3 regions of the Paraburkholderia bengalensis genome follow, and region 1 is predicted to be linked to each of the others. Evidence: riboswitches for the same ligand, from Rfam matches in the RefSeq annotation. Region 1 holds a riboswitch; each other region holds the start of a gene.

Region 1 (5,152 bases):
CTTCGCCGGGCGCGTCGGACTGGGCGCGCGTCGCGTGGCGCACGGGAGCGAGCGGCGTGCTCACGCGCGAATAGTGAAACGTGTGGCCCGTCAGCAGGCCGTGCGTCGCGTCGTCGATCTGCTGCATGCCTAGCGCCGTGAAGCGCGTCTGCATCGCGGCGTGGCCCGGCAACAGGCCGAGCATCGGCGTGCTCGCGCCTTGCGTGTCCGTGACGCTGTCGAGCAGATACAGCATGCCGCCGCATTCGGCGACGACGGTTTTGTCCGCGCTCGCATGTGCACGGATCGACGCGGCGCTGCGCGCGTTGGCCGCCAGCGTGGACGCGTGCAGTTCCGGATAGCCGCCGGGCAGATAAAGCGCGTCGGCGCCGCCGGGCACGGGCTCGTCTGCAAGGGGGGAGAAATACGTGACGCGCGCGCCGAGCGCTTCGAGCAGCTGCACGTTGGCGGGATAGATGAACGAGAACGCGCGTCGCGCGCGATCGCGACGTGCATGCCGTCGAGCAGACGCGGCAGCGGCGCTTCGTGTTCCGGCTCGTCGAACGCGATGGCGGGCGGCAACTGGGCGAGCGGGGTGGCGGCGAGCGCGTCGGCGGCGCGCTCGAGCCGCGCGTCGAGATCGTCGATTTCAGCCGCCTGCAGCAGGCCCAGATGGCGATCGGGCAATTCGATCGAATCCGTCGACGACAGATAGCCGAGCATCTTCAGATCGCGCGGCAGCGCTTCTTCGAGCATCTGCGCGTGACGCGCCGACCCGACCCGGTTCGCGAACACGCCATGAAACGGCACGTCCTCGCGAAAGCGCGCGAGGCCGAACGCAACAGCGCCGAAGGTCTGCGCCATCGCCTTCGCGGAAATCACGGCCGCGACAGGCACGCCGAATCTGGCGGCGAGATCGGCGCTGCTCGGCGTGCCGTCGAACAGGCCCATCACGCCTTCGATCAGGATCAGATCCGCTTCGCGCGCGGCCTGCGCGAGCAGCGCGCGGCATGCGGACTCGCCGACCATCCACAGGTCGAGCGACAGCACGGGCGCCCCGCTCGCGCGCGCTAGGATCATCGGGTCGAGAAAATCCGGGCCAGTCTTGAACACGCGCACGTCGCGCCCCATGCGCCGATGATGCCGCGCGAGCGCGGCCGTCACCGTCGTTTTGCCCTGGCCCGACGCCGGCGCGCTGATGAACAGGGCGGGACACGCGAGCATGTTCAGAACTCCACGCCGCGCTGCGCCTTCACGTGCTGCTCGCGGTAAGGATGCTTGACGAGGCGCATTTCGGTGACGAGATCGGCGGCGTCGACGAGCGCGTCGGGTGCATGGCGGCCCGTGATCACGACATGCAGCATCTCGGGCCGCGCATTGACGACAGACAGCACTTCATCGAGCGGAAGATATTCGTACTTCAGCACCGTATTCAACTCGTCGAGAATCACCATCTGGTACTCGCCGCTTTCGATCATGCGGCGCGCTTCGTTCCAGCCCTTGCGTGCCGTCGCGATGTCGGCTTCGCGGTCCTGCGTGTTCCAGGTGTAGCCGTCGCCCATCGTGACGAAGTCGCAGTTCGCCTGCGTGCCGAGAAAATCGCGTTCGGACGTGTGCAGCGCGCCCTTGATGAACTGCACGACGCCGAGCTTCAGGCCGTGGCCGAGCACGCGCACGGCCATGCCGAACGCCGCCGTCGACTTGCCCTTGCCCGTACCCGTGTAGACGATCAACAGGCCTTTTTCGACCGTCGCCTGCGCCTGCTTTTTCTCGTGGCCTTCGCGGCGGCGCTGCGTCATGCGTGCGTGCGATTCGGGATCGGTTTTCATCGATGTTCCTTGATTGCGGGTATGTCGTGGGATGGAGAGCGTGCGGCAGCGCACGCGATCGCGACCGTCACGCCGTCGCGCGCGCGCTTCGGCACGAGCAGGGTTCCGCCTCGCGACGCGAGCAGCGCGCAAGGCTCGCATACGCCGTCGATGCCGAGATGTTCGCGCGCGGCGGCCGACACGCTGGTTGCCGCATCGAGCGACGCGATGGCTTCGCGGGTGAAGGTGCGCAGCGGCAGCCCATGCTGCGCGCAGAATGCAACGAGACCGGCTTCATCGGCCTTGGATTCGAGCGACGCAACTGCGTGCAGCGCCGCGAAGTCGAGCGTCGCGCCGAGCGCGTCACGCACGGCGCGTTCGATCTGTTCGGCCGACACGCCGCGCCGGCAGCCGATGCCCGCGACGAGCTTCATGACACGCCGAGCGACGCGACGCCGCCGATCACGACGATGGCGGGCGAACCGAGCCCCGCATCGGCGACGTGTTGCGCGAGTTCGCGCAAGCTCGCGCGCACATGGCGCTGCTCGGGGCGCGTGGCGGATTCGATCGCGGCGCAGGGCGTGTCGGGCGGCATGCCGGCTGCCAGCAGCGCATCGGCGATGTCGTTCAGACGGCGCATGCCCATGTAGATCACGAGCGTCATCCGGGTCGCCGCGAGCGCGGCCCAGTCGGCCTCGTGCTCGCCCGCGCCGTGGCCGGTGACGAAGATCACGCCTTGCGCGTGATCGCGATGCGTGACGGGAATGCCGATGGCCGCGGGCGCGGCGATACCGGCAGTGATTCCGCCGACGATTTCGACCGCGATGCCCGCGGCCTGCAGCGCCTGCTGCTCTTCGCCGCCGCGGCCGAACACGAATGGGTCGCCGCCTTTCAGGCGCGCGACGCTGCGGCCCGCGCGCAGATGGTCGAGCATCTGCGCGACGATGTCCGGCTGCGGCGTCGACACCTGGCCGCCGCGTTTGCCGACATGGACGATTTGCGCGTCGTCGCGCGCGAACTGCAGGACTTCGGGGTTGACGAGATCGTCGACGAGTACGACATCGGCCTGCGCGAGCGTGCGCACGGCCTTGAGCGTGAGCAGCTCGACGTCGCCGGGGCCGGCGCCGATCAGCCAGGCGCGGCTCATTGCGAAAAAAGCGCCGCTGCACGAGCGCACGCTTGCGAGTGATAGGTCATTCGAGATTGCCGATGGTGCTTGCGACGCGCGAGGGCGGTGAGAGTCGCGCGCGGGCGCTGGCGGCCGTTTCCCGCGGCTCCAGCGAATGGCGAGGTGATCGTCGCCTCCATGCATCTGGCCGGTATCCGGGCTGGCGGCTCATCGCGTTCGCCTTCCCGCCTGCGTGCTGCAGGCAGTGGCTTTGAACGCACTGCGCGGAACGCGTTGGCATTCCGCTTGCCGCGTGACCGTTGCGGGGACAGCACAGGCTGGGCGTCATATGAATCGCGCGCAATGGCGATGACGACGCTTCCCTGTTTCCCGTTTAACTCTGCAGGCCCTGAGTTGCTGGCCTGCTCGGCACCAGACGCGCGCATACGATAGCACACGCCAACTTGCGCGTCGCCTCGGGATGATGCCCGGAAAGCCCGTCCGGCCTTTCTTGACGCTCCTCGCGACGAAGCCTAAACTCGCACGCACTCTGGTGCTCGCGCGCGCGTTCGGCGTGCGCAGTTAAACGGGAAATAGCCGGTTTTGCGTGACATCGCAGAACCAAACTATGCTGCTCCCCGCAACGGTAGGTGAAGGCATCGCGAAGACGATGCAGAGCCGGCCTCGCTGCATGTGCGTCCAATAGCGGCCCATGCAGAGCAATCCACTGCGCGAAAATGCTCGCGCGGGAAGGAGAGGCGGCGCTTTCATCAGCCCGGATACCGGCCCGAGACGACGACGCTGCGCTGCGGGGATGCGGCGCTGCGTTCACGATTCCTCATGCGCTGCATGGCGTTTGCGTTGGTGCTTTCTTCGAGCATGCAAATGCCCGTGCGGCGCCGTTTTCGTCCCCGTGCCTTACTTCTTCAAGTTCGCCCGAACGCAGCGCGGGCAACGGAGCCATCATGCAGACACAGATGCGCAAGATTCCCGTGACCATCGTGACGGGCTTTCTCGGCAGCGGCAAAACGACGTTGATGCGTCACATTCTTCAGCATGCGGGCGGCCTGCGCATCGCCGTGATCGTCAACGAGTTCGGCGAGCTCGGCATCGACGGCGAAATACTCAGGGGCTGCGGCATCGGTTGCGATGAGAACGGCAACGAGACGGAAGGCCAGCTTTATGAACTCGCGAACGGCTGTTTGTGCTGCACCGTGCAGGAAGAATTTTTCCCGGTGATGGAACAGCTTGTCGAACGGCGCGAGCAGATCGATCACGTGCTGATCGAAACGTCGGGCCTTGCATTGCCGAAGCCGCTCGTGCAGGCGTTCAACTGGCCGTCGATCAAGAACAGCTTTACCGTCGATGCCGTCGTGACGGTGGTCGACGGTCCGGCCGTGGCGAGCGGCCAGTTCGCGCAAGACCCCGTTGCCGTCGACCAGTTGCGCAAGGCGGACCCGAATCTCGATCATGAATCGCCGTTGCACGAGCTGTTCGAAGACCAGCTTTGCGCCGCCGATCTCGTGATTCTGAACAAGACCGATCTGCTCGACGAAGCGCAGCAGGCGAGTGTCGAGACGGTCATCCGCGAGGAGATTCCGCCGCAGGTGAAGGTGGTGCGCGCGCATAGGGGGCAACTCGATCTGCACGCGCTGCTCGGGCTCGAATCGGCATTGGAGGAGACGATTCATCTGCGTCACGATCACCACGGTTCCGCCGATGATCCCGATCACGCCGACCATCATCACGACGAGTTCGACTCCGTCGTCGTCAGTGCGCAGGCCGTGTCGCGCGAGACGATGATCGCCGCGCTGCAAAGCGTGGTCGAAGCGCACACGATCTATCGCGTGAAGGGCTTTGCCGCGCTGCCCAATGCGCCGATGCGCCTCGTCATTCAGGGTGTGGGCAGGCGTTTCGACAGCTACTTCGACCGGCGCTGGCAGGCGGGTGAACTCGACGCGTCGTCGCTGAGCCGCTTCGTGCTGATCGGCGCAGACCTCGATCAGCCCACGCTGCAACGCGCGCTCGATGCCGCGTTGAACGCAGCGCTGAACGTGCAGCACGCGCAGACACGACAGGCCTGACAGGCAACGCGATGCATCTGCTGCGCACCGTTCCCGGTGGTTTCGTCGACGATTCGAAGGGCGTGATCCGTATCGATCAGCAGCCCGCGGACATCGTCATTCTCAGTTCCGCCGACACGACGCTGTCGCTGCTCGCGAGCGTCGTGCCGCGTCTGGGCGATGGTTTTCCGAGC
Region 2 (5,152 bases), on a different contig from region 1:
GGGCGTGATCGACAGGCGGTTGCCCTTGGCGAGCACGCGCATGTCGGCGAGTTCGGGGTGTTCGCGCAATTCGGCGAGCGGTATCAGCGCGATCTTCTTCTTGAACACGACATCGACGAGCGTCCAGCGCGGCGTTTCCTGCGACGACTTCGCGTCGTAGTACGGGCTCTTCGAATCGAACTGCGTTGGGTCGGGATAGGGCGTCGAGCACACCTCGGCGATGCCTGCGATGCCCGGCTCAGGGCAGCTCGAGTGATAGAACAGCACGCCGTCGCCGATCTTCATGATGTCGCGCATGAAGTTACGCGCCTGATAATTGCGCACGCCTGTCCACGGTAGCGTGCGCTGCGGCGCATTCGCGAGATCGTCGATGCTCGCTTCGTCCGGTTCGGACTTCATCAGCCAGTAGCGCATGAGTCGATTGAACGTGAAGTGTGGGAATGATTCGTCGAGCAGTGCTGTGCGACAACCGTGCACGCAAAGAAAAACGGCATCGGATAAGTCCGATGCCGTTCGTATGGGTCCCCGCCTTAGCCGCTAGGCCGGCATCCTGAACCTGAGGTTCAGAATTGGTCGCAGTTAGCAGCACTTCGGGTACATCAGACTGAGTGACGCGCACGCCCGTGCTACAAATTTCCGCAACCGTGCATATAGCATTGGTTCAAGGAATATATGACCTTGGCGAACCAGGCAGGGAAGCTGAAAAACGTTTGCTCTACATCTACCACATGAACCTGACCGCAATGCAATCAAGCCCGTCAGAATTTTTTTACTGCACGCTGTACTGTTGAATCACAGTGCCCAGCTGCTCATTCATCTGGTGCATTGTACGCCGGATTTCTTCGGCGGGAAATGATTCTCCGTGTCGCACGCTGGCTTGCAGCCTAAGCAGTTCCGATGCCAGCGACAGCGCCGCCATCACGGCGATGCGGTCCTGACCGCGTACGTTGCTGCTGGCACGGATCTTCGTCATCTCGGCGTCCACGCGCGCCACCGCTTCGAGCAGCGCGGCTTCCGTTTCCGGCGAGCACGCGAGGCGATAGGGCTGGCCGAGGATCGACACTTCGATCTGCTTCGTGGTCATGCATTTTCTCCGTGGCGGGTCGCGTCGTTGTTCGCGTCGTGATTGGCCTGCGCGTGCTGCTCGGGCGCGAGGAGATCGAGTTGATTGTCAGGCTCGTGAGCGCGGGCGCGCGGCAATTTCTCGAGGATCGCGTTCAGACGCACCTGGGCGTCGTCGATCTTCGCAGACAGCGCATCGCGCTCCGCCTGCAATGCGTTGCGTTCTTCACGGGCCTGTTCGAGTTCTGCGCGGGTCGACTCGCATTCGGCGCGCGCTTGTGCGAGCTGTTCTTCGAGCGCGAGGCGAGCTTCGTTATAGCGCTGGCTGATCTCGATCAGCCGGCCAATGTTCTGTGACAGTGTTTCGAGTTCGGTGAGCATGTGCTGCGTCCTCTAAAGACATGGCATTCTAGCGCGGAATGTCGCACGCTCGGACATTTGTCTCGTTTCGAGACGTAACATTAGCGCCTTAATTCCGCAATATCCAGGTGCGTGCCCGCGTGGCACGCATTTTCGCCCCTAAAAAAGGGGCTTTTTCAACAGTCCGATGTTCGGGATGCATGCGATGTGCCGCGTTTCTTGACGCGTGCATCCGCCACTTCTACACTGGCGCCCACTCAGGTGCCCGCGCGCGGTATCGCGCCGCGCGCAGTTAAACGGGAAGCAGGGAGCGAAGTCCGCCCGGACGAGCCAACCTGCGCTGTCCTCGCAACGGTACAACGACCGCAGTTTCTGCAGGTCGACTCATGCACGCATCGAGCCAAGGTGTCGAACGTCGTGCGGCAAGCCACTGTGCGTCATGCGCGGGAAGGCGGGTCGGCCAGTCGTCAGCCCGGATACCGGCCGGAGGCCTGGAGCGCGTCGCTCCTTGACAGGCATCGGCCCACGAGGAGCGGGCCGCGCACAGGCCCACAGGACTTTCTCGATGCTCATCCCGATGCATGCCACGCGTCCGACTGCGCGTTTTGCCGCGCGTTTCTCCGCGTATTTCTCTGCGCATTTGATTGATTACGCCCGCGCCCCGCTCGCCGCGCTGGGCGTCCTTGCGTACGCTGCCAGCGCGATGCCGCTTGCCGCTCATGCCCAGTCGACCGCTCATGAGGCCGCTCATGAGGCCGCTCATGAGGCCGCTCACGAAGCCGCTCACGAAGCCGGCCCTCAGGGCCTATCCGCCACATCCGCGCAGCGATCGGACATGCTCCCGTCTGACGTAGACGCGCCGGCCAGCGCGTCCGTGCTGTCGCCTATTGTCGTGACGGCCGACCGTCGCGCGCAGCGTCTCGCCGATGCCATTGCGCAGACCACGCTCTTCGACGCACAGGACATTGCCGACACCACCGCGCGCGATCTGCCCGGCCTGCTGCAGTTAGCACCGGGCGCGCAGATCGTGCGCAACGGCGGCCCGGGCGCGACCTCGAGTCTGTTCCTGCGAGGCGCATCGGCGACGCAGTCGCTGGTGCTGATCGACGGCGTGCGCGTCGACTCGGTGAGCCAGGGCAACGCACAGCTCGAACAGATTCCGCTCGACCAGATCGATCATGTCGAAGTCGTGAACGGCAATGTGTCGGCGCTGTACGGCTCGGGCGCGATCGGCGGCGTCGTGCAAGTGTTCACGAGGAACGGCGGCAATCATCCGCCGCGTTTTCACTTCGACGTGGAGTACGGCAGCTATCACACGCAGCGCCAGGCGGCGGGTGTCGACGGCGCGCTCGACAAGGACGGCCGCACGACCTTCAGCATCACGCTCGCACGCGCGAAGACGGACGGCTTCTCGTCGATCGACCCCGCGCTCGCGAGCGTCAATCCCAATGCAAACGGCTACTTCAACGAGAGTGTGAGCGCGTCGCTGCGCCACAAGCTGACCGACGCGTGGGACGTCGGCGTGCGCTATTTCCAGTCGAACGGCACCGACAGCTTCGACGATCCGTTCGGTCTGCCCACCAATCTCAACAATCTGCACAGCAAGGTGCAGACGGCCTCGGTGTTCGCGAACGGCAAGCTCACCGATGCGTGGACCACGCGCTTGGTCGTCGCGGCGGGCAACGATCGCAGCAACACGGCGCTCAATGGCGACTATCTGTATCGCTACGATTCGGACAACCGTCAATACACGTGGCAGAACGATTTCACGATCGCACGCGATCACAAGCTGCAGCTCGGCTACGAGCATCTGGACCAGACGCTCGACTCGAACCAGTACAGCGCGCCCGATCGTCACGTGAATTCGGCGTTTGCGGGCTACACGGGGCGCCTCGGCGGCAGTCAGATCCAGGCGAACGTGCGGCGGGACCAGTACTCGGATTTCGGCGGGGCCAACAGTTACTATCTGGGCTATGGCTACGACTTCGACGAACACTGGAAGGTGACTGCAAGCTGGTCCGATGCGTTTCGCGCGCCGAGCTTCAATGATCTGTACTACCCGAGCAGCGGCAATCCGCTGATCCAGCCAGAGCAAAGTCACTCCGTCGAAGCCGCGCTGCAATACGCATCCGATGCATTGGGTCTCCTGAAGCTCACCGCTTTCCAGACGCGCTACACGAACCTGATCGACTACGTGCAGACCACGCCCGGCATCTATGTCGCACAGAACGTGGGGCATGCGAAAGTGCAGGGCATCGAAGGGTCGTGGGCGGGTCACGTCGGCAAGACGGACGTGCGCGCGGCGGTGACGTTCCAGAATCCCGTCGACGAAGACACGCACACCGAGCTGAACCGGCGCGCGCGCCGCTTTGCGTCGTTCACCGCGAACCGGTCCGTCGGCAAATGGCGCGTGGGCGGCGAGTGGCTCCTGAGCGGCGAGCGCGACGACAGCGGCGCGCCGCTCGGCGGATATGGCATCGTGAGTCTGTCGGCGCGCTACAACATCACGAAGGCATGGTACGTGGCCGCGCAAATCCAGAACCTGTTCGACAAGGACTATGAACTCGCCTACACGTACAACACGCCGCGGCGCGGCGCCTATCTCACGCTCGGCTGGCAGCAGCTGTAACGCGCGATGAACGGCTTCGCACAACGTCCGCGGGTGCCGCTCGCGCAAGGCATGAGCGCGAAGCGCGCGCTCGCGATCTGGGCGGCGCTCGGTGCGGCCGCGCTCGTCGTCTTCGTCGCGTCGCTGGCGCTGGGCAGCGTGAGCATCGCGCCGCTGCGCGTGTTGGACGCGTTGCTGCCGTCCCACGACACCTCCGCCGATCTCGCCGAGCAGATCGTTCGCACGCTGCGCCTGCCGCGCGCACTGGCGGGCTTCGGCTGCGGCGCGCTGCTTGCGCTCGCAGGCGCGCTGCTGCAGGTGTTGCTGCGCAACCCGCTGGCCGAGCCATACGTGCTCGGCGTATCGGGCGGCGCAGCGAGTTTCGCGCTGCTGGCGATGATCGCGGGCTGCGCGTGGTGGATCGTCGATGCATCGGCGTTCGCGGGCGCATTCGTGTCGATCGTGCTGGTGCTCGGTCTCGCGCGCGGCGCGCTGTGGCGCGGCGAGCCGCAGGACGCCTCGCCGCGTCTTCTGTTGACGGGCGCCGTGATCGCGGCGGGGTGGGGCGCCATCATCACGCTGCTGCTGACCGTCGCCCCCGACAGCCGCCTGCGCGGCATGCTGTTCTGGCTGACAGGCGATCTCAACGGCGGCGGCATGCCGTGGCTCGCGCTCGGCGCACTCTGCGCGGCGCTGACCGCCATCGTGCCCATCGCGCCGCAACTGAACGTGCTGTTGCGCGGCGACGCGGCGGCGCAGGCACTCGGTGTTCCCGTCATGCGCGCACGGCTGCGCGTTTATCTGGTCGCGTCGCTGGCAGCGGCCGCCGCCGTGACGACGGGCGGCACGATCGGCTTCGTCGGGCTCGTCGTGCCGCACATGCTGCGGCTCGCGTTCGGTAACGATCAGCGGATGCTGCTGCCCGCCGCGGCGCTTGGCGGCGGCGTGGCCGTGATGGGCGCCGATCTGCTCGCGCGCACGGTCGTCGCGCCCGCGCAATTGCCCGTCGGCGTGATCACTGCGCTGATCGGCGTGCCTGTGTTTCTGTGGATGCTGCTGCGAAGGAGGCGCGCATGAACGGCCACATGAGCGCACACACGCACGCACAAATCGCGCTGCATG
Region 3 (5,152 bases), on a different contig from region 1:
TTGCGCGGCAGCACAAGCGCTGCCGCGGCGATGCGGGTGAAGCCGTGAAGCGCGTCCCATGCCACACGGCGGGACGCACGCGATCAGAGATCGGCGACGCTTTGTCCGTCGACGTGACCGTCGATCACGTTGGTTGCGTGTTCCATGCACGCCATGCGGGCCTTGCCCGCGCCTTCGAACGGACGGAAGTGCGCGAGCCGGAAGACGCGGCCGTCGTCGATCGATTTCGCGCCGACGCGGCAAATGCGCACCGATGCGTCGTAGCCGCTATCGAGCGAATTGCGATGGGTAACGCCGCTCGACGTGCGGCGCGGATAGACGAGCGGATGAATTTCGTAACCTTTGTAGGTCTTGATGCCTTGAGTCATGTGCAAAGTCCTGTGATACAGGCTGCCGGCGCGCGCGCATCACGAGCGACGCAACAGCAAGGCAGCCGGCGGCGGGCACGTTCGCGCACGCCGCAATGGAAATGGTTTGGCGCGAGTCCTACGCGTGGACCCGAACGCAGCCGCGAACGACGCGGTACCGATGGAGAAATACGCTGATGCCGCACAGGCACCGAACGCATGACGAATGTCACCTGGTCGGGTTCAACTATGGCCGAAGTGACGATGACCGCCGGGTTACCGCTGCCCGACATTGCGCGGCGGCGGGGACGGCAGAGACGCAATCCATGCAGCGGTGAAGCTGAAAACCGGCGAAACCGGTAGAACGCGCTGCGGTTAAGAAGGTGCCGGAAGGAAATGGCAGAGTGCTGCTGTAGCAATATTATGCCCTAAAAACAGGGCCTTGTGTAGCACAAACTTCCGTTTGCCCGCTTGTGGGGAGCAATCCAGTTCGACGGGCGGCGCGGCGGGCCTACCTGTCCACGGGCGTTCATTCCGCTTCGTGCGTCATGCGTTTTTGCAGTTCGCGAGCAGCGGCGAGCGGAATGCGCGCGTCGTCCCATTTCGCGAGCCATTCCACTTCCTTCGACGTGAAAATCTGCCCATGATTGCGCAGCGCATATTGCAGCGAATCAATGATGTGATTGCGAATGATCTCGGGCGTGCGTGCATCGTCGAGCACGGTGCGAAACGCTTCGAGCGTGGCCATCGGTTGCCTCTTTTCGGTGAACGCTGGATAGGAACCCAACTCTTATCGCACATCAAAAAGCGCGTTGCCAGGCGGTCAAAATTCGCGCGGCTTCGCGGCGCTCGCAGATCGCGGGCGGTGGTATGCCGTTTGCAACCCGCGCTTTGCAAATCGCGCTTGGCGGACTCACCACGCCTGAGCTTTCAGCCGACACGAGGCATCCAATGACATTCAGAACGATGGCGCCCCTCACGGTATGGACCGTCGCGCAACTGGCGATCGCCGCAACGGGCGATGGATCCTGCGGTGTGCTGTCGGGTGCGGGCGGGCCGGCTGCGTCGGCTGCATCTGGCGTGCCGGCTGCAAGCGGCTTTGCGTTGCGCGACGGCGAGCCCGTCGATTTCATCGCGGGCGGCAAGACCGTGCCGGGCACGTTGCATGTGCTATCGGATGGCGGGGCCTATCGCGCGTACTGGCAGCCGCAGGGGCGCCCCGAGCGTTACGTGCTCGCGAGCGCGGGCACGGACGCCGTGCGCCTGATCGCCACGCCGATGCAGGGCACGCCCGCGGCGAACGGCTTGCCGGGCACGGCGCTCAATCCGCAGCAGGTGTTGTCGTGTCCCGCGTTGTGAGCGCGCGGGCGGATGACTGTTCGCGCTTCGCGCGCGCCGCGTGCTTCAGGCGTCGGGCGTCGGAAAGGGCGTGCGAGGGGGCGCATGAGGGGGCGCATGCGGAGACGCGTGCGGGGCCGTGGCCCGCCACGTCCAGCCTCGCTCGCCGCGCTGCAATTCGACGATGGCGAGGGGCGGGACGTCAATTTGCGTGAACGCTGTCGACGGCGCGTGCAGCACGTGCACGAGCACGGCGCGGATCACGGGCGCATGCGTGACGGCGATCAGCGTGCCGCGATGCCCGTGCTCGGAAAGCGCGTCGAGCCAGCCGCCGACGCGCCGCGTCAACGCATCGAACGATTCGCCGCCGTGCGGCGCGGCCGACGGATCACGCGTCCAGACGGCGAGCGCGTCGGGTTCGTCGCGCGCGATGTCGACGAGGCGGCGGCCGCGCCAGCGTCCGTAGTCCGCATCAGCCAGGGCCGGCTCCCGCGTGACGGCGGCGAATCCGAATATCCGCGCCGCTTCCGTTGCGCATCGTGCGGGACTCGCGAACGCGGCCTCGGCGGCGAGCCAATCCGCGTTTGCAGCACGACATGCTGCCGCTTCTTCGACGGCGCGCGCATCGAGGGGATCGTCGCCGTCGGGAAATGTGCCCTTGCGCTGCGCGGCAGTCGCCGGGTGGCTGATCATCAACAGACGTATGCGCATCGGCGGCTCGTGGTCGGGAAGAAGGAGCGAAGCGGGAAGGCATAGCAAGATCGAGCAAAGACCATCCAGGAAGAAGCAGGGCAGCAGGAAAGAATCGCAGTTTAGCGCGTAGAATAGTCGCCACTCGAAGCGCGGAAGCCGGTGCAAGCCCGGCGCGGTCGCGCCACTGTAATCGGCGGTGAATGCATCACGAATGTGCAGCATACGAGCCGGAAGCCAGACCCAAGCTTCGACTTCCCTCATCAATCGACTATCGGGGCGCGCAACCCCAGGAGATGTTCGCCATGAACGACACCGTGTTCGACCACGCCCGCGAGGCCGATCAACCCGCCATCACGCCCGTTCCGCTGCGCGAACTGCTGCCGTGGGTGATCTTCGGCGGCCTGCTGATGCTGCTCGCGCTCTATTTCGTCGGCGCCGAACAGGGCGCGACGTCGCTGTTTCCCGGCATGTACGTGCACGAGTTCGTGCACGACGGCCGCCATCTGCTCGGCTTTCCTTGCCACTGATCGCGTAAGGGAGTCATCACCATGGTTGGCAAGTTGTTGATGCGAGGCATGCTCGCAGGCATCGTCGCGGGCCTGCTCACGTTCGCGTTCGCGCGCGTCGCGGGCGAGCCGCTCGTCGAAACGGCGATCTCGCTCGAAGAAAAAACGCATGCGGCGGAGCACGCCGGCGAGCATGAAGAAGAAATCGTCAGCCGCGGCACGCAGGCGGGCCTCGGTCTGCTGACGGGCGTGGTCGCCTACGGCATGGCGTTCGGCGGACTGTTCGCGTTGACGTTCGCGTATCTGTACGGGCGCGTCGGGCGGATCGGCGCGCGCGCGTTGTCGGCGTGGCTCGCAGTCGGCGCGTTTGTTGCCGTCGTGCTGGTCCCGACTCTCAAGTATCCGGCCAATCCGCCGTCGGTCGGCGATCCGGAGACGATCGGCTCACGCACGGGCCTGTTCTTCCTGATGATCGTCACGTCGCTCGTCGTGATGGTGTTCTCGATGAAAGTGCGCAAGCATCTGCTGCCGCGGCTCGGGCAGTGGAATGCGTCGATCGCCGGCGGCATGGTGTTCGTCGCGATCATCGCTGCGATCCAGCTTGCGCTGCCGACGGTCAACGAAGTACCCGAAGCGTTCCCAGCCGTCGTGCTGTGGAAGTTCCGCATCACGGCGCTCGGCATGCAGGCAATCATGTGGGCCGTGATCGGTCTGCTGTTCGGCGCGATGGTCGAGCGCAGCGAACGCATTGCGCGGGCGTCGAACGCGGCGGCGCGCGACCGCGCGTTTCTCTGATCCCTCTGCGATCCCTGTGTGCGCGCCCACTTGCCGACGCGGGCGCGCATCCTCCTTCAGTTGGCCAAAGCCAGGAACCGCGCCAGACACGGATTGCGGTTCGCGGGCGACCACACGAGCATCTGGGAAATCAACGGCGCGTCGGCGAGCGGCTTGAACACGACGCCTGCCAGCTGCGCGCGGCTCATCGACTTCGGCACGAGCGCGATTCCCACGCCTTCGTCGACGAGACTCAACACCGTTTGCTGTAACTGCACCTCGAAGCGCACGTCGGGCGCGAAGCCGCCCCGCGCGCAGTGATCGACGATGGTCGCGCGCAGGCTCGGCGCGACGGCTTCCGATGCCATCACAAAGGGCTCGCGCGCGAGCCGCGCGACATCGAGCCGCCGCGCGCGGGCGAGCGGATGATTGCGCGACAGCGCGACGCACAGCGGCTCCGTGAAGATCGCGCGCGTGTCGAGCGCCTTGTCGGGCGCGCCTGGAAACATGATCGCCGCGTCGATCTGGCCGCTTTGCACCTGCGGCGCGAGATCGTTCGACACCACTTCGCGCAGGTTCAGCGTCACGTCCGGATACGCGTCGCCATAGGCGCGCGCGTAGGCAGGCAGCACGCTGTAGGCGGCGCACATCGTGAAGCCGATGGTCAACTGCCCGCTGTCGCCGACGGCTGCCGCGCGCGCCTGCCGCGCCGCCTGTTCGATCGATGCGAGGATCGCCTTGGCGTCCGCGTAGAAGCGTTCGCCCGCGGCCGTGAGCGTGACGCTGCGCGGGCTGCGTTCGATCAGCGTGACACCCAGCGACGCTTCGAGCGCCGCCAGTTGCCGGCTGAGCGGCGGCTGCGACAGATTGAGGCGCGCGGCCGCGCGGCCGAAGTGCCGCGTTTCGGCCAGCGTGACGAAATAACGGAGCGGTTTGACGTCGAGCATGATGCAAAAAAGGTATGGTCGAAGGCCGGATTCAGCATTGGATTGTATCGCCGGAAACGCTTACGCTTGGGCGCTTCCCGATTCGCTTATGCATCCGCTCCCGCAACCCGTCACGGCGCCGCCATGCTCTCTACGCTTGAAATTCTGCTGCCCGTTTTCGCGCTGATCTTCGCCGGCTTCTTTTGCCGCCGCCGCGACCTGCTCGGCCCGACGGCCGCATCGGAACTGAACCGCTTCGTCGTCTGGCTCGCGCTGCCCGCGCTGCTGTTCGACACGATGGCCCATTCGACATGGCGGCAACTCGATCAGCCCGCCTTCATCGCGACGTTTTCGATTGCCTGCGCGGGCGTGTTCGCCGTAGTGCTGGCCGTGCGCCTCGCGCGCGGGCGGCATCTTGCCGATGCCAGCGTCGACGCCATCGCTGCGTCGTATCCGAACACGGGCTACATCGGTTTTCCGCTCGGGTTGCTGGCGTTCGGCAAGGCGAGTCTCACGCCGACGACGATCGCGACGATCCTCGTCGCGTGTGTGCTGTTCGCGCTGGCGA

The links. A riboswitch is a leader RNA that binds a small molecule or an ion and turns the genes downstream of it on or off. The one in region 1 is predicted to bind cobalamin.
Region 2: linked by a shared signal. The riboswitch ahead of H3V53_RS07060 (TonB-dependent receptor domain-containing protein) and the one ahead of cobA (uroporphyrinogen-III C-methyltransferase) in region 1 are both predicted to bind cobalamin.
Region 3: linked by a shared signal. The riboswitch ahead of H3V53_RS09880 (CbtB domain-containing protein) and the one ahead of cobA (uroporphyrinogen-III C-methyltransferase) in region 1 are both predicted to bind cobalamin.

Annotation. Positions count from the first base shown of each region.
Region 1 is NZ_JACFYJ010000043.1:24,983-30,134, forward strand. It holds partial or broken gene H3V53_RS23655 (cobyrinate a,c-diamide synthase) at 1-1,203, opposite strand, end outside; gene cobO (cob(I)yrinic acid a,c-diamide adenosyltransferase) at 1,206-1,808, opposite strand; gene H3V53_RS23665 (cobalamin biosynthesis protein) at 1,805-2,221, opposite strand; gene cobA (uroporphyrinogen-III C-methyltransferase) at 2,218-2,934, opposite strand; cobalamin riboswitch at 3,085-3,347, opposite strand; cobalamin riboswitch at 3,430-3,700, shown strand; gene cobW (cobalamin biosynthesis protein CobW) at 3,861-4,979, shown strand; gene cobN (cobaltochelatase subunit CobN) at 4,991-5,152, shown strand, end outside.
Region 2 is NZ_JACFYJ010000007.1:120,268-125,419, forward strand. It holds gene H3V53_RS07040 (EVE domain-containing protein) at 1-414, opposite strand, end outside; RNA gene ssrS (6S RNA) at 519-700, opposite strand; gene H3V53_RS07050 (cell division protein ZapA) at 770-1,084, opposite strand; gene H3V53_RS07055 (hypothetical protein) at 1,081-1,443, opposite strand; cobalamin riboswitch at 1,665-1,924, shown strand; gene H3V53_RS07060 (TonB-dependent receptor domain-containing protein) at 2,258-4,051, shown strand; gene H3V53_RS07065 (FecCD family ABC transporter permease) at 4,058-5,107, shown strand; gene H3V53_RS07070 (ABC transporter ATP-binding protein) at 5,104-5,152, shown strand, end outside.
Region 3 is NZ_JACFYJ010000011.1:94,368-99,519, forward strand. It holds gene H3V53_RS09860 (hypothetical protein) at 84-368, opposite strand; gene H3V53_RS09865 (hypothetical protein) at 877-1,095, opposite strand; gene H3V53_RS09870 (hypothetical protein) at 1,299-1,706, shown strand; gene H3V53_RS09875 (histidine phosphatase family protein) at 1,752-2,396, opposite strand; cobalamin riboswitch at 2,483-2,636, shown strand; gene H3V53_RS09880 (CbtB domain-containing protein) at 2,681-2,905, shown strand; gene H3V53_RS09885 (CbtA family protein) at 2,927-3,679, shown strand; gene H3V53_RS09890 (LysR family transcriptional regulator) at 3,736-4,605, opposite strand; gene H3V53_RS09895 (AEC family transporter) at 4,729-5,152, shown strand, end outside.